DNA from 4 places in the Micromonospora sp. NPDC049230 genome. Region 3 is predicted to be linked to each of the others. Evidence: riboswitches for the same ligand, from Rfam matches in the RefSeq annotation. Region 3 holds a riboswitch; each other region holds the start of a gene.

Region 1 (4,087 bases), on a different contig from region 3:
TCGTCGCCAGGAGTGCGAGGTTGGCGACGTTGGCGGTGTGGGGTGCGGCGGACTCGCCGTTCGGGAAGATCGCCGCGTCGACGTGCGTCCGGAGGTAGTCGACGATCTTCGTGCGGGTGCCGTCCTGCCCGCCGGTCGCGGCCAGGGCGGTGGCGACGGCGATCGTCCGGGAATAGTCGACCCACCCGTAGTCGACGTGGTCACCGTCGGTGAGCTGCTCCACCAGGTAGCTTCCGACGGCCTCGACCTGGCCTTCGGTCGGCCGCGCCGGGTCGGTCGGCCCGGCCGTCGTGGTCGGACTGGGAGTTGGCGTCGGGGCGGGCGTCGAGCCGCTCGCGCGCACCGACGCGGGGGTGAAGCTCGGCGCCCCGGTCGTGCCGCCGATGTCGGTGCCGCCGAAGACCCATGCCTCGACCTCACCAGGGCCCGGCCGCTGGGACATCGCGCCGAGCGGGCTGTACGTCCACTGGTCCTGCCCGGCCGGGGCGATCCAGTAGGACCAGTAGGCCGTCGCCGGCGGGGTCAACTGGCACGCCTCGTCGGCGGGCGCCGGGCGTTCGGCACCGGCGTCGAAGGCGGGTGAGCCGATCCGGCAGATGAACCCGGGCCCGTCGTGGACGGTGCCGGTCGTGGTGAAACCCGCCTCGTGCAGCAGGTCCAGACCGGTGGTCGGGGTGGCGTCGCAGCCCCGCAGCAGCGGCCCGCTCCACGCCCCGAAGTCGACAGCGACGATCGCACCCTGGGTCGGGGTGCAGGAGTCCAGCGGATCGGCGATCGCCGCACGGGTCGGCACCACGAGCGCCGCCGCGCCCAGCGTCACCGCGGCGACCAACGCCAACCAGGCGGTGGGAACACGCGACATGCGACTGACCAGTGGGGACATGACGACTCTCTCGGGGGTAGCGGCGCAGGCGCGGACGCGGACCCCGAGGACAACGGTCCCGGAAACCTGGCTCCGCGCCGTGTACCTCGACGGCGCTGCGGTGCACTATCCAGCCAGGTAATCCGACTCGTCCCGAAAAACGGGACCTACGGCTGCGGGCCAGCGCCGGACTTTGACCGGCTTCCCCTGACTGCTGGATCGCGGCCATCGGACCACAGTCGCGACCGCGCCGTCAACGTGAGCCTGTGTCACGTACCTAACAGCGCGCGGTAGGAGCTTCGTCCCATACGGTGACCGCGTCATCGCGTGGGGGAACCCGGTGGAAATCCGGGGCTGACGCGCAACGGTGAGGACGGTCCGCCGTCCCGAGCCCGACTACCCGCGTGGTGACGCAGCACCTGCGGTTTCCGTCCCACGCGCCCTGCGGCCGGCCCGCCCCGCCCCGCCGGCTTCCCTGCCGGGCTCTGGGTCGAGGCAGTCGTGCCCCGTACCCCCAAGGAGTCCGATGTCCTCGCGCCTTTCCTCCGGCAGTCGCCGGAGACCTCTCGTGTCAGTCCCCGCCGCCACGCTGATCGCCACCGTCGTCGCGGTCACCACCGGCGCCGCGCCGGCGGCCGCGACCTCGACGCCCGCGCAGATCGCCACCGCCAGGACCAACGGCGTCTCCTACCTGCGGACACTGCAGGCGGCCGACGGCAGCTACGCCAGCGGTGGGCTGTCGAACGAGTGGGCGTTCAGCGCCTTCGCCCCCGCCGGTGTGGCGGCCGTCGACGTCTACCCGTCCGGCGACACGACGAAGAACGCCCGCACCGTCTACCGCAACCAGCTCTCGGCCGCGTCCTGGCCGAGCGCCTCGCCCGTCGTCACCGACTACGAGCGCGGCGTCCTGAACGCCTACGCGGCCGGCATCGACCCCGCCCGGGTCTCCCCCACCCGTAACCTCATCGCCGACACCATCGCCTACTGGCAGACCGGCTCGCCCGGCTACTACGGCCCGCCGGCCAACGTCAACGGCACCATCTTCGCCACCCTCGCCCTGGCCGGAGCGAAGACCCAGACCGGTGCCGCCCGCGTGCCGCAGGCACTGCTCGACCTGTCGGTCACCCGGATCCGCAACAACCAGCACAACGACGGCGGCTGGACCTTCAGCCAGGCCGAGGGGAACGCGACAGCACTCGCCTCGCCCGGCGACATCGACATGACCGGTGCGGCCATGGCCGCGCTCTGCGCCGCCGGGGTTCCCCACACCGACACCGACATCGTCCAGGCGAAGAACTTCCTCAAGGGCAAGCTCGTCAACGCCTCGGGTGCCTTCACCTCGATGTTCGGCGTCAACACCGACTCCAACGCGTGGGCCGTCTCCGGGCTCAACGCCTGCGGTATCCCCAGCCAGGGCACCGACTTCACCACCACCGCCGGCAAGACCCCGATCGACTTCCTGCGGGCGCAGCAGCTGACCGGTGGCGGGTTCAAGTACCTGACCACCAACACCACCCCGTCGGCGTACGCCTCCATCGACGCGGTGCGTGCCCTGGCCGGCGCGGGCTACACCGCCGCTCCCCCAATCCCCGTCACCTCCGGCGCCCCCACCTGGGTCGCGGCGAGCGGATTCACCCCGGGCACCGCGACGCGGCTCGCCGTGATCATCGACAACGGCAGCGGCAGCATCCAGCCGTGCGCGGTCACGCTGACGCCGACCGCCGCCACCACCACCCTCGGCGCGGTGTTGGACGCCGCCATCGGGTCGGCCGTCCCCAGTGGCTGCGTCACCGCACTCAACCCGACCAGCGGCACCGGCACCATCACGTCGATCAACGGCCTGGCCAACGGTGGCTCCGCCACCTGGAAGGTGTCCCGGGACGGCGGCACCCCGGCCACCGCGACCCGCGGCACGACAGTGACCGTCGGCGACACCATCCACCTGCGCTACGGCGTCTGACCGCCGTTCGGGTACGGACGTGGCCAGCGGCGGCTTACCGGCCGCCGCTGGCCACCCATCCGGGGGTTGGCCGGGTGACGGTGACCGTGTCGACGACGTGGACAAGCGGTGCTCATCAGCATGACGCGCAACGTTGGTAATTGCCAAAGATGTGCAACTGTGCCACCGTGATGATCAACGGTTGCGGCGCTGCGCCCACCCGACCAACGACTCCTTCCCACACCACAGGAGCCCGGATGCGTCCGACCCTCCGACGCCTCGTGGCGTCGACCGCGGCGGCGGGCATGCTCGTCCTCGCCGGCTGCTCGGCCCCGGCCACCCCCGACGGCTCCACCGGCGGCGCGACGCTCGTCGTCGCCACCTCCGACGAGCCGGACGCGTTGAATCCGGTGCTCAACTACGGCGTCGACGGCGCCGCGCTGATCTTCGACGGCCTCGTCAGCCGGGACGACGACAACCGCCTCGTCGCCGGTCTGGCCACGGCGTTGCCGGAGCTGTCACCCGACGGGCGCACCGTGACCGCGAAACTCCGCGACGGCGTGCGGTTCCACGACGGCACCACGCTGACCGCCCAGGACGTCGTCTTCACGTACCAGGCCGTCCTGGACCCGACCGTCGACTCGACGCTCCGCTCCGACCTGGACATGGTGGAGTCGGTGACCGCGCCCGACGCCGCCACTGTCGTGTTCCGGCTGCGCTACCCGTACGCGCCGTTCCTCCAGCGGCTCACCCTCGGCATCGTGCCGGCCAAGCTGCTCGGCGGGCAGGACATCAACACCGCCGGGTTCAACCGCAAGCCGGTCGGGACCGGGCCGTACCGGGTCGAGTCCTGGACGCCCGGTGACCGCCTGGTGCTGACGGCCAACGAGCGCTACTTCGGTGGCCGGCCGAAGAACGACAGGGTGGTGGTCGCGTTCGTCGCCGACGACAACGTCCGCGCCCAGCGGATGCGGGCCGGCGAGTTCGACGCCGCCGAGCTGCCGCCGAAGCTCGCCTCCGGTTTCGACGCCGACGCCGCGTACCAGGTGCAGCGGGTGCCGACCGCCGACTACCGCGGCGTGATGCTGCCGACGGGCAACCCGGTCCTCGCCGACCCGGCGGTCCGCCGGGCGCTCCACCTGGCCGTCGACCGGGCCGCGATGGTGTCCGGGCTCCTCGGTGGCGCCGGCGAACCGGCGTTCGGCCCGATCCCCCCGACCTCCGAGTTCGCCGATCCCTCGATCGTCGGCAGGCCCACCGCCGACCCGACGGCGGCCGGAGCGCTG
Region 2 (4,087 bases), on a different contig from region 3:
GTCAGCGCACCGGGCTGGAGCGTCCGCATCAGGTCGTGCGCCAGGTCGACGGCCTCCTGCGCGAGGGGGAGGAGGTGGGCGTAGTCGGTCATAGCTGGCGGCTGCGCTCCCAGAGTGAGGTGAACATCTCGTCGAATATCGGGTAGAGGCCGGAGGGACCCGCGCCGCGTTCGATGACCATTGTCGGACAGTCGACGCCCCGCATCCGCGGTAGGTAGTGCTGGACGACGCAGAGCTGGTCATCGATCAGAAGTAAGTTGGCGCGAATTGACTCGTCGTAGACGCCGATGGACAGGTGGTCTCGGGCACCTGCGGGGAGCCTGTCACGAATGCGGCGGGCCAGATTCTGGATGTTGAGTTCGGTGAGCGCGCTGAGGTGTCCGTCCGGATAGTCGTCCTCACGCTCCTGCCGCCTGATCGCCTCCCCGGCCGGATCGAGGAAAAGGCAACGGAGGCGGGTGCCGGCGGCGAGGAGCTTCAGAAGACGGTTGTCGGCGTACTGCTGACAGATGAGGTTGAGCGACAGGCCGGACGCCCGGATGTCCGTGGCATCCTCGAAGAGGACGTGCGGCGGCAACTCCGCCACGAAATCTGACCGGCTGGAATAGATCGCGGTGACATCGGCGCACTGGTCCCGCGCCGCCCTCGCGACCCGCAGGCCACTGACGTTTCGTTCGGTCGGGGTTCGGTCGCGTTCGCCGAGCAGGAGCGTCATGCGTGCGTGGCGGGGCATGGACAGGCCGGTGCAGATGCGGGTGAGGACGTCGATTGCTGCTGACCCGGCGGGCGCCGCTGGTGATCTCGCTGACCTGCGCCTGACTGAGCCCGGTGGCGATGCCGACGTTTGTCTGGCTGGCGCGGGTGGCTTTCTGGACGAGACGGAACACCTGAGCGATGTTCCGGGTGGCAAGGGCGTCGAGCGTGTCGGAGGAATCCCACAGCAGGTCGGGAACGGTGAACGCTCCAGTCGTTCGAACGCTCACGCGCGGCTCCCTTCCCACACCGGGGATGAGGGTCAGCATATCCAGCGATCTGATGACGGTGCCGGGACGACATCCGGAGGATGGATGGAAGTTATCCGCCGAGGGATCACGCGGTGTGATGGATGGCTGCGGTTGCGGTGAGCAGGGTCGTGGTGTGAGTCTTCGCTCCCGTCCGCACCTGCCGATGCGCCCCGCCTGGCTGTGCCGCACCTGCGCCGCCCCGTGGCCGTGCTCCCGCGCGCAACTCGATCTCGTCGCGGAGTTCTATGGCCACACGCTGGCGCTGGCCCTCTACCTGACGTCCTGCATGAACGAGGCGATCCACGACCTGTTCAGTCTTGGCGGTCGCCCCGACCTTGCCAAGATGCACGCCCGTTTCCTCGGCTGGCTGTCGTTGACCCGCCGGCCGCGCCGCTTCGAGCACGAGTAACCGAGGGCTGACCGCGCGGGTGCTGAATCGTCTACGACATCAGCTCCACAGGGAGTCGCGCAAGCACGTGGCTCCCTCCCACGCCGGCCAATCCGCCGATATTTGCGCAGGTCAATGTGGTTGAGGTGGCCGGGCTGCGCCGGGGTCCGCGTTGACCGGCGGCGCGGCGGTGTGGCAGCATTCGCGGCCTGACGGCAGTGAAGGAAGTCGGTGCGATTCCGACGCGGTCCCGCCACTGTCACCGGGGAGCGATCCCCCCTCGTGAGTCACGGCCGTGTGTCTGCGGTTGGAAGGCCGGGGGAGAGCGTCGATCCGGAAGCCAGGATACTTCGGCCGTCGGGACGTACCCCAGGGCGTGGACACCCGAGGAGGACCCGATGACGCACGGCGTCTCATTCATCGACGATTATCGTCGTATCGCGCTCCAGGTCGCTGGCTTCCGGCACTGCTGAGTCGATTGCCCGGCGCTGACCGGCCCCGGCGTCCGCGTCGGCGAGTCCGGCCGCGCCGTCGTACCGGCTGACGCCGCCCCCACCCGCTTCGTCCAGGTCGCCTCCGCAGCGGCCAGGGCGTCACTCTCCGGAGCCTGCCGTGCGCATCCTGCTGCTCTCCACCGCCGACACCGACCTGCTGGCCGCCCGCGCCAGCGGCGCCGACTACCGGCTCGCCAACCCCGCGCGGGTCACCGCCGACGAGGTGCCCGCCCTGCTCGACGGGGTCGCCCTGGTCGTCGTACGCCTGCTCGGCGGTCGACAGGCATGGCCGGACGGTCTCGCCGCGGTGCTCGGCACCGGGGTGCCGACGGTCGTGCTCGGCGGCGAGGCGCTGCCCGACGCGGAGCTGATGGCCATCTCCACGGTGCCGTCCGGGGTCGTCACCCAGGCGCTGGCGTACCTGGTCGAGGGCGGGCCGGACAACCTGGCGCACCTGGCCCGGTTCCTCTCCGACACGGTGCTGCTCACCGGCGAGGGGTTCGCCCCGCCCACACCCACCCCGGCGTACGGCGTGCACGGCGAGCACCCGACCGACCCGGACCGTCCCACAGTGGGGATCGTCTTCTACCGCGCGCACGCCCTCGCCGGCAACACCGACTTCGTCGACGTCCTCGCGGACGCGGTCCACAAGGCCGGCGGCAACCCGCTGCCGATCTTCTGCGGCTCGCTGCGCGGGTTGACCACGGGCGCCGGCCCGCTCGGGCTGTTCGCCCGCTGCGACGCGCTGCTTGTCACAGTGCTCGCCGCCGGCGGCGCGGTCGCCGCCGACGCCTCCGGAGGTGGCGACGAGGACGCCTGGGACGTCGGCGCCCTGGCCGCCCTGGACGTGCCGGTCATCCAGGCGCTCTGCCTGACCAGCACCCGGGCGCAGTGGGAGGCCAGCGACGCCGGGCTGTCCCCGTTGGACGCGGCGATGCAGGTGGCCATCCCCGAGTTCGACGGTCGGATCGTCACAGTGCCGTTCTCGTTCAAGCAGATCGACGCCGACGGCCTATCCGTCTACGCCGCCGACCCCGAGCGGGCCGCCCGGGTCGCCGGGATCGCGGTGCGCCACGCCCGGCTGCGCCACGTGCCCAACGCCGACAAGCGGGTCGCCGTGGTGCTCAGCTCGTACCCCACCAAGCACTCCCGGGTCGGCAACGCCGTCGGCCTGGACACCCCCGTCTCGGCGGTCCGGCTCTTCGCCGCGCTCGCCGACGCCGGCTACCACCTGGGCGACGCGCCACCGCCCGACGACGGCGACGCGCTGATCCACGCGCTGATCGCCGCCGGAGGCCACGACGTGGAGTGGCTCACCCCGGAGCAGCTGGCCGCCGCCGAGGCCCGGATACCGGGGCCGACCTACCGGCGGTGGTTCGACCAGATCCCGGCCGAGCTGCGCGAGCGGATGCGGGAACACTGGGGTGAGCCGCCCGGCGAGCTGTACACCGAGGCCGGCGACATCGTCCTCGCCGGGCTGCGCTTCGGCAACGTGGTGCTGCTGATCCAACCGCCGCGCGGCTTCGGGGAGAACCCGATCGCCATCTACCACGACCCGGACCTCCCGCCGAGTCACCACTACCTGGCCGCGTACCGCTGGCTGGCCGCACCCGTCGCGGACGGCGGCTTCGGCGCGGACGCCGTGGTGCACCTGGGCAAGCACGGCACGTGCGAGTGGCTGCCCGGCAAGGGCCTCGGCCTGGCCGCCGACTGCGCGCCCGACGCGGTCCTCACCGACCTGCCGCTGGTCTACCCGTTCATCGTCAACGACCCCGGCGAGGGCACCCAGGCCAAGCGGCGGGCGCACGCCGTGGTCATCGACCACCTGGTGCCGCCGATGGCCCGCGCCGAGACCTACGGCGACCTGGCCAAACTGGAGCAACTGCTTGACGAGTACGCGACGGTGCAGGCCCTCGACCCGGCCAAGGTGCCCACCGTGCGCGCGCAGATCTGGGACCTCGTACGCGCCGCCGAGCTGCACCACGACCTGCACGCCGAGGCGATGCCCGACGCGGACGACTTCGACGACTTCGTGCTGCACCTCGACGGGTACCTCTGCGAGGTCAAGGACGTGCAGATCCGCGACGGGCTGCACATCCTCGCCGACGCGCCCACCGGTGAGCCACGGGTCAACCTGGTCCTCGCGGTGCTGCGCGCCCCGCAGATCTGGGGCGGCGCCCGCGCCCTGCCCGGCCTGCGGC
Region 3 (4,087 bases):
GGCGGCCTTGGTGCTCTCCTTGGCGCGCAGGATGGCCAGTGCCTCGTCGCGGGTCAACGCGTCGGACAGGTAGCGCAGGTCCGCGATGTCGACGAGTTGCTCGGGGGACATGTCGACGAGCAGCCGCCACAGCGGCTTGTCGGCGACCCGGGCGACCAGGTCCCACGACGCGTTCAGCACGGCGGCCAGCGACAGGTGGACGACGCCCTTCTCCGGGCCGAGCCACCGCAGTTGGGAGTCGGAGGTGAGCAGGCGGTAGACCGCGCCCATGTCCGCCGCCATCGTCGCGACGTCCACGCCGACGAGGCGCTGTGCCTGATGGACCGCCGCCGCGACGACGATGTCGTTGCCGCGACCGATGGTGAAGGTCAGACCGTGGCCCGCGAGTGGCGCGCCAGTGCTGTCGACGCCGTCGGTGTGCAGGACGACGTAGGCCGCCGAGTAGTCGCCGTCCTTGTTCATGGCGTCGGAGCCGTCAGCGGTCAGGGAGGTGGGGAAGCGGACGTCCTCGATGGTGACGGCAGTGATCTGCGGCATGCGCTCCTCGCCCGGCTAGGCTAAAGATCAGATGATCTCTGGGAGTATACGGAGGGTTAATCCGACACGTCAACGACGTCGATCACCCATGAATCCAAGACATCCAATGTTTTTGTCGTGATACGAATGCGTCAGCGCGCCGTCTTCCCGGCCGCCGCACCCGGTTCGGGGCCTCGGTGCCGGCCGTGGCGACATTCGGGCGCTGGTAGAAACCCCGCCGCGCGACGGCCTGTGTCGTTCCCGGTCTGTTGATGCGCGGTCGGCAGGATTGGGATAGTGCCCGCGAAGAGTGGATGGCGCTCCCGGAAGGTTGGATGTCCACTTCAGATTCTGACATTGACGGCCGGAAATAAATAGGGATCCTTACGTCTGAAGACTTAATACATCACACCTTTCCGCATGTCGGCACCTAGCTCGATGTCACGTCCGCGCGGCCCGCGCCGGCCGGGTTCGGCACGGGCGGCGCAAGCCCGTGACGACCATCACCAGCCACGGTGCCGACACGCCCGGGACCGACATGTGGGGTGTGACAACCGCAGCGTCCCTATATATGGTGTCGACGCAGCTGGTTCGGCCGCTCAACCGAGCGGTCGAGGCAAGAGGGAACCCGGTGTGAATCCGGGACTGTCCCGCAGCGGTGAGTGGGAACGACAGCCGTCATGAGCACTGGGCCACCAATCGGTCTGGGAAGCGACGGCCAGTAGGAGACCGGCGAGCCCGGTCGTGCCCGCGAGTCCGAAGACCTGCCAGCGCGCCGTACACCCGCACCCGGGTGGGCGGCGGTCCGAGGCCGCGTGGGACGGCCGACGCCACCTGACCGCGCCTGCCCGCGCGGCGTCCGATGGTGTCTGTCTCCACGCACCCGAAGACCATCAGGTCTCGAACTCGCGAGGAGTGAGTGGTGACAGTCACCGAGGTAGTCCCGGCAAGCGGCGACGCGGTCCTGCGGCGGACGCCGATGCAGGTCCGCAAACGCAACGGCAGCACCGAATCCGTGGACGTCAACAAGATCGTCCGGGCCGTCGAGCGGTGGGCCGACGACCTGACCGACGTCGACCCGATGCGCGTCGCCACCCGCACGATCAGCGGCCTGTACGACGGCGCGACGACTGCCGAGCTGGACCGGCTGTCCATCCAGACCGCCGCCGAGATGATCGGTGAGGAACCGCAGTACTCCCGTCTCGCCGCCCGGCTGCTCGCCGGCTACGTCGACAAGGAGGTGCGTCGGCAGGGCGTCACCTCGTTCAGCGCGGCGATCCGGGTCGGTCACGCCGAGGGCCTGATCGGGAACGACACCGCCGCGTTCGTCGCCGCACACGCCGCGATGCTTGACGACGCCATCGACACCGACGGCGACCGGAGGTTCGAGTACTTCGGCCTGCGCACCGTCTACGACAGGTACCTGCTGCGCCACCCCACCAGCCGGCTCGTGCTGGAGACCCCGCAGTACTGGCTGCTGCGGGTGGCCTGCGGGCTGTCCCAGACGCCGGACGAGGCGGTCGACTTCTACCGACTGATGTCCAGCCTGGCCTATCTGCCCAGCTCACCGACGTTGTTCAACTCCGGCACCCGGCACACCCAGATGTCCTCCTGCTACCTGGTCGACTCGCCGCGTGACGAGTTGGACTCGATCTACCAGCGCTACGCCCAGGTCGCCAACCTGTCCAAGTTCGCCGGCGGCATCGGCATCGCGTACTCCCGGGTTCGGTCCCGGGGCGCGCTGATCCGCGGCACCAACGGGCAGTCCAACGGGATCGTGCCGTGGCTGCGCACGCTGGACGCGAGCGTCGCCGCCGTCAACCAGGGCGGCCGGCGCAAGGGCGCGGCCTGCGTCTACCTGGAGCCGTGGCACCCGGACGTCGAGGAGTTCCTGCAACTGCGGGACAACACCGGCGAGGACGCCCGGCGCACCCACAACCTCAACCTGGCCAACTGGGTCCCGGACGAGTTCATGCGCCGGGTCGAGGCCGACGAGATGTGGTCGCTGTTCGACCCGCACGAGGTGCCCGAGTTGCCCGACCTGTGGGGGGAGCGGTTCGACGCCGCGTACCGGCAGGCCGAGGCGCAGGGCCGCCACGTGCGGCAGGTCCCGGCGCGGGAGCTGTACGGGAAGATGATGCGCACCCTCGCCCAGACCGGCAACGGGTGGATGACGTTCAAGGACGCCGCGAACCGGCTGTGCAACCAGACCGCCGAGGACGGCAACGTGGTGCACCTGTCCAACCTGTGCACGGAGATCATCGAGGTGTCCAGCGACGCCGAGACGGCCGTGTGCAACCTCGGCTCGGTGAACCTCGCCGCGCACCTCACCGACGGCGGCATCGACTGGGACCGGCTGCGCGCCACGGTCCGTACCGCGGTGACCTTCCTCGACCGGGTCATCGACATCAACTACTACCCGACCGAGCAGGCGGCGGCGAGCAACCCCCGCTGGCGGCCGGTCGGGCTGGGGCTGATGGGCCTTCAGGACGTCTTCTTCGCGTTGCGGCTGCCGTTCGACTCCACGGCCGCGCGGGAGTTGTCCACCCGGATCAGCGAGGAGTTGTACCTGACCGCGCTGGAGACCTCCGCCGACCTGGCGCGTCGCTTCGGCGCGCACCCGGCGTACGCGCAGACCCGGGCCGCGCGGGGCCAGCTCCAACCCGACCTCTGGGGTGTCGAGGGTACGCAGACCGCGCGCTGGGCGGCGCTGCGGGAACGGGTCGCGGCGGACGGGTTGCGCAACTCGCTGCTGGTGGCGGTCGCCCCGACCGCGACCATCGCCTCGATCGCCGGGTGCTACGAGTGCATCGAGCCGCAGGTGTCCAACCTGTTCAAGCGCGAGACCCTGTCGGGGGAGTTCCTCCAGGTCAACACCGCCCTGGTCCGCGAGTTGAAGGCCCGCGGTCTGTGGACCGACCGCATCCGGTCGGCGATCAAGCGCGCCGAGGGGTCGGTGCAGGAGATCGCGGAGTTGCCGGCCGGCGTGCGGGAGTTGTTCCGCACCGCGTGGGAGCTGCCGCAGCGGGCGCTGATCGACCTGGCCGCCGCCCGCGCCCCGTTCATCGACCAGTCGCAGTCGCTGAACCTGTTCCTTGCCGCGCCGACGATCGGCAAGCTCTCCTCGATGTACCTGTACGCCTGGAAGGCCGGGCTGAAGTCCACGTACTACCTGCGCTCGCGCCCCGCCACGCGGATCCAGCAGGCCACCGTCGCGGTCGTCGCCCCGGTGGCGGCCGACGCGGAGGCGCTGGCCTGCTCGCTGGAGAACCCCGAGTCGTGCGAGGCCTGCCAGTGACCCGCGCCGACACCACCACCGACACGAGCACCACCGACACGAGGACCACGCACATGCTGCTCGACCCCGGGATGGACCTCACCCTCCGCCCGATGCGCTACCCGCACTTCTTCGACAGGTTCCGCGACGCGATCCGCAACACCTGGACGGTGGAAGAGGTCGACCTGCACGCCGACCTCGCCGACCTGGACAAGCTGTCGCCGGCCGAGCGGCACCTGGTCAGCCGCCTGGTGGCGTTCTTCGCCACCGGTGACACCATCGTCGCGAACAACC
Region 4 (4,087 bases), on a different contig from region 3:
GAACACCGGGACACCGACGCGCTCTTCACCGCACCGACCCACCCGTACGCCTCGGCGCTGCTCGACGCCCTGCCGGACCGGGCCTTCCGTCCGGTGCCGGGCGACCCGCCGATGCTCACCGCCCTGCCCCCCGGGTGCGCGTTCGCGCCCCGCTGCCCACGCCGCACCGACACCTGCGCGGACCGACCACTGCCGACACCTGTCAGCGGCGGCGGCACCGTGGCCTGCCACCACCCGATCGTTTCCGGAGCCGTCACGTGACGAGCACACACCTCCTCGCCGACCGGGTGACCGTCGGATACGGCCGCCAGGTCGTCCTCGACGGCGTCACAGTGCGGATCGACAGGGGAGAGACGGTCGGACTGCGCGGACCGTCCGGCTGCGGAAAGTCGACACTGGTCCGGGTCCTGGCCCTGCTGCACCGCCCCGATCAGGGCCGGGTCAGCATCGACGGCACCCCTGTCGACGCCGTCCGGTACGCCGTGCCGGTCGCCCTACGGACCCGCGTCGCCGCCCTCTTCCAGAGCCCGCGCGCCGCCGCCGATCCCCGCCTGAGCCTCACCGACCTGATCGCCGAACCGCTGCGCGCCACCCGGACGCCCGAGTCGGCGGTCCGGGAACGGGTGACCGAACTCGCCGACCTCGTCGGCCTCACCGCGGATCTGCGCGGTCGGCGTCCCCACGCGGTGTCCGACGGGCAGCTACAACGCGCCTGCCTCGCCCGAGCCCTGGTGCACCGCCCCGACTACCTGCTCTGCGACGAGGCCACCGCGATGCTCGACGCCTCCACCCAGGCACACGTCGCCGCCGTCATCCGCGACTACCAGCGCACCCAGCGCGCCGGTGTCCTGGTCATCACCCACGACCAGACCCTGCTGGACCGCTGGAGCGACCGGGTCGTCGACCTCGCCAGCGCGGCGAGGGCAGACGCCTGACCCCCCGGTCCGGACCCTCGGCATCCGCTGGGTCCCACCGTTGGTCAGGACCCAGCGGACCGTCAGGCGGGCGGTGACTGGGCGGTCTCGGCCAGAAGCAGGGACAGCTCCCGGACCAGGTCGTCCATCGTCTGCCCGCTCTGCGCCTTGACCAGGCCGAGCGCGAGGTCAGCGAGGAGATAGAAGCCGAGGGTACGGGCCTGCTGGGAGCTGAACGCCGACATCAGCGCCTCGGCGCCGGCGAGGTCACCGCGGTGTTTGGCCGCGATGACCCCGGCGGCGCGTTGCACGATCTCGGCGGCCTCGGGGGTGTACCCGCTCACGCCGGGTCAGATCTTCGGGGTCGCGGCGCGGGCGGCGTCGAAGCGGGCTGTGACGTCGGTCCAGTTGACCAGGTTCCACAACCGGTCCACGTAGTCCGGACGCACGTTGCGGTACTGCAGGTAGTAGGCGTGCTCCCAGGCGTCGAAGACCAGGATCGGGGTCGAGCCCTGCCCGACGTTGCCGTGGTGGTCGTAGACCTGCTCCACGATCAGCCGTTGGCTCAGCGGCTCCCACGCCAGAACACCCCACCCGGAGCCCTGCACACCCTTGGTGGCGGCGGACAGTTGGCCGGCGAAGCCGTCGAAGGAGCCGAAGTGCTCGTCGATCGCCGCAGCCAGCTCGCCGTCGGGGCGGTCACCCCCGTCCGGGGACAGGTTGTTCCAGAAGATCGAGTGCAGCACATGCCCGGACAGGTTGAACGCGAACGTCTTCTCCAAGCCGACCAGGGTCGCGTAGTCGCCCTTGTCCCGGGCCTCGGCGAGCCGGTCGAGCCCGTCGTTGGCGCCCTTGACGTACGCCGCGTGGTGCTTGTCGTGGTGCAGCTCCAGGATCTCCCCGGACATCGCGGGTTCGAGTGCGCCGTAGTCGTAGGGCAGGTCGGGCAGGTTGTACACGGCCATCAGGTCCGTCCTCTCATTACTGCCTCAGTATGGCTGTTGCCATTATCTTGCAACAAGCGCTCGATTGTCAGGAGGGGGCACGATCGATCATCGAAACGTCGGGCCGGACGCCGTACGATGGGTGGCAGTGCTGGTTCGCTCCGCTGTCGTGGTGGGGCGTCGTAAGAGGGAATCCGGTGCAAGACCGGGACTGCCCCGCAGCGGTGAGTGGGAACGACCGCCGTCATACGCACTGGACGCGTGAGCGTCTGGGAAGCGACGGCCAGTAGGAGATCGGTTCACACCGATCGCGCCCGCGAGTCCGAAGACCTGCCCGCACCGCGTACGCGCCCGCGTACGCCGCCACCAGCCCCTCGGGAGGGCCTGGGCGAGGCCCGGTCGTCAGCCGGCGCCCTGCCGTTTCCTTCCCGTGTGGTCGGGGGTAGACCTCGAGGGAAGGACACCCGTCTCGTGACCACACCGTTCGGGCTGAGCACCGTGCTCGGCTACCCCCGCATCGGTCCACACCGGGAGCTCAAGCACGCCGTCGAGTCCTACTGGGCAGGCCGGATCGACGCCAACGCTCTTCAGGAGACCGCGGCCGGCCTACGCGCCGAGGTGTGGCGCTCGCTGCGCGACGCCGGTCTGGACGCTGTGCCGTCGAACACGTTCTCGTTCTACGACCAGGTGCTCGACACCACGGTCCTGATCGACGCGGTCCCGGACCGTTTCCGCCACCTCGGCCTCAGTGACCTGGACACCTACTTCGCCATGGCTCGCGGTACGGCACGGGAACCGGCTCTGGAGCTGACGAAGTGGTTTGACACCAACTACCACTACCTGGTGCCGGAGGTCGGCCCGGACACGGTGTTCACCGCCCGCCCCGACAAGGCGGTGCGGGAGTACGCCGAAGCAAAGGCCCTCCGCGTCACCACGCGGCCGGTGCTGGTCGGGCCGGCGACCTACCTCCTGCTGTCCAAGGCCACCGGAGACAGCCCGGAAGGGTTCCGGCCGTTCGACCGACTCGATGACCTCGTCGCGGTCTACGCCGACATCCTCGGCACGCTGGCTGACGCCGGGGTCGCCTGGGTCCAGCTCGACGAGCCCGCGTACACCGCCGACCGCACGTCGGACGAGATCGCCGCGCTGTGTGCCGCGTACCGTCGGCTCGGCCAGGTGGAACACCGGCCCCGGCTGTTCGTCGCGTCGTACTTCGGTGACCTCGGAGACGCGCTGCCGGCGCTGCTGGGCACTCCGGTCGAGGCGGTGGGCATCGACCTCGTCGCCGGGCCGGGCAACCTGAAAAGGCTCGCCGCCGCCGGGCCGCTGGAGAGCAAGACGATCGTCGCGGGGCTGGTCGACGGGCGCAACATCTGGCGTACGGACCTGCGCGCCGCCACCGCGACCGGCGCGGTGCTGACCGGGCTGGCCGACCACGTCGCGGTGTCGACGTCGTGCTCGTTGCTGCACGTGCCGGTGGACCTGGCCGCCGAACCCGACCTCGATGACGATCTGCGTGCCCGGTTGGCGTTCGCCCGGCAGAAGGTCGACGAGGTCGTGGCCCTCGGACGTGCCCTACGCGACGGCGTCGGCGTCCTACCCCCTCCCCCACCGGCCGCACCGGCCGCCTGGCGCAACGACGCGGTCCGCGCCCGCCTCGACGCGCTGCGGCCCGAACACGTACGACGGGGGCCCTACGCGGAGCGAGCCGTCAAGCAGCAGGCCAGACTGGATCTCCCACCGCTGCCCACCACCACCATCGGGTCGTTTCCACAGACGCAGGAACTGCGCCAGGCCCGGGCGGCGCACCGGGCCGGCCGGCTCGACGACGCCGGCTATGCCGAGCGGATGCGCGCCGAGGTCGCGCACGTCGTCGCGGTGCAGGAACGGCTCGGGTTGGACGTGCTGGTGCACGGCGAGCCGGAACGCAACGACATGGTGCAGTACTTCGGCGAACAACTGGCCGGATTCGCCGCCACGGTCAACGGCTGGGTGCAGTCGTACGGCTCCCGCTGCGTCCGCCCACCCATCATCTACGGCGACGTCACCCGGAGCGGCCCGATGACCGTCGCCTGGTCCACCTACGCGCAGTCACTGACGAACCGGCCGGTCAAGGGCATGCTCACCGGGCCGGTGACGATCCTGGCGTGGTCGTTCGTCCGCATCGACCAGCCCCTCGCCGACACGGCCAACCAGGTCGCCCTGGCCCTGCGGGACGAGGCCCGCGAC

Evidence for each region. A riboswitch is a leader RNA that binds a small molecule or an ion and turns the genes downstream of it on or off. The one in region 3 is predicted to bind cobalamin.
Region 1: linked by a shared signal. The riboswitch ahead of AB0A95_RS11435 (hypothetical protein) and the one ahead of AB0A95_RS33180 (ribonucleoside-diphosphate reductase subunit alpha) in region 3 are both predicted to bind cobalamin.
Region 2: linked by a shared signal. The riboswitch ahead of cobN (cobaltochelatase subunit CobN) and the one ahead of AB0A95_RS33180 (ribonucleoside-diphosphate reductase subunit alpha) in region 3 are both predicted to bind cobalamin.
Region 4: linked by a shared signal. The riboswitch ahead of metE (5-methyltetrahydropteroyltriglutamate--homocysteine S-methyltransferase) and the one ahead of AB0A95_RS33180 (ribonucleoside-diphosphate reductase subunit alpha) in region 3 are both predicted to bind cobalamin.

The regions. Positions count from the first base shown of each region.
Region 1 covers NZ_JBEZCZ010000009.1:167,335-171,421, reverse strand. The annotation lists gene AB0A95_RS11440 (prenyltransferase/squalene oxidase repeat-containing protein) at 1-862, opposite strand, end outside; cobalamin riboswitch at 978-1,110, opposite strand; cobalamin riboswitch at 1,163-1,285, shown strand; gene AB0A95_RS11435 (hypothetical protein) at 1,431-2,822, shown strand; gene AB0A95_RS11430 (ABC transporter substrate-binding protein) at 3,059-4,087, shown strand, end outside.
Region 2 covers NZ_JBEZCZ010000008.1:144,333-148,419, reverse strand. The annotation lists gene AB0A95_RS10315 (inositol monophosphatase family protein) at 1-92, opposite strand, end outside; gene AB0A95_RS10310 (DUF5919 domain-containing protein) at 89-715, opposite strand; gene AB0A95_RS10305 (hypothetical protein) at 1,138-1,413, shown strand; cobalamin riboswitch at 1,614-1,743, shown strand; gene cobN (cobaltochelatase subunit CobN) at 2,005-4,087, shown strand, end outside.
Region 3 covers NZ_JBEZCZ010000068.1:20,240-24,326, reverse strand. The annotation lists gene AB0A95_RS33185 (enolase C-terminal domain-like protein) at 1-537, opposite strand, end outside; cobalamin riboswitch at 1,087-1,303, shown strand; gene AB0A95_RS33180 (ribonucleoside-diphosphate reductase subunit alpha) at 1,496-3,814, shown strand; gene AB0A95_RS33175 (ribonucleotide-diphosphate reductase subunit beta) at 3,868-4,087, shown strand, end outside.
Region 4 covers NZ_JBEZCZ010000009.1:160,081-164,167, reverse strand. The annotation lists gene AB0A95_RS11415 (ABC transporter ATP-binding protein) at 1-261, shown strand, start outside; gene AB0A95_RS11410 (ATP-binding cassette domain-containing protein) at 258-935, shown strand; gene AB0A95_RS11405 (superoxide dismutase) at 998-1,258, opposite strand; gene AB0A95_RS11400 (superoxide dismutase) at 1,265-1,879, opposite strand; cobalamin riboswitch at 1,994-2,211, shown strand; gene metE (5-methyltetrahydropteroyltriglutamate--homocysteine S-methyltransferase) at 2,330-4,087, shown strand, end outside.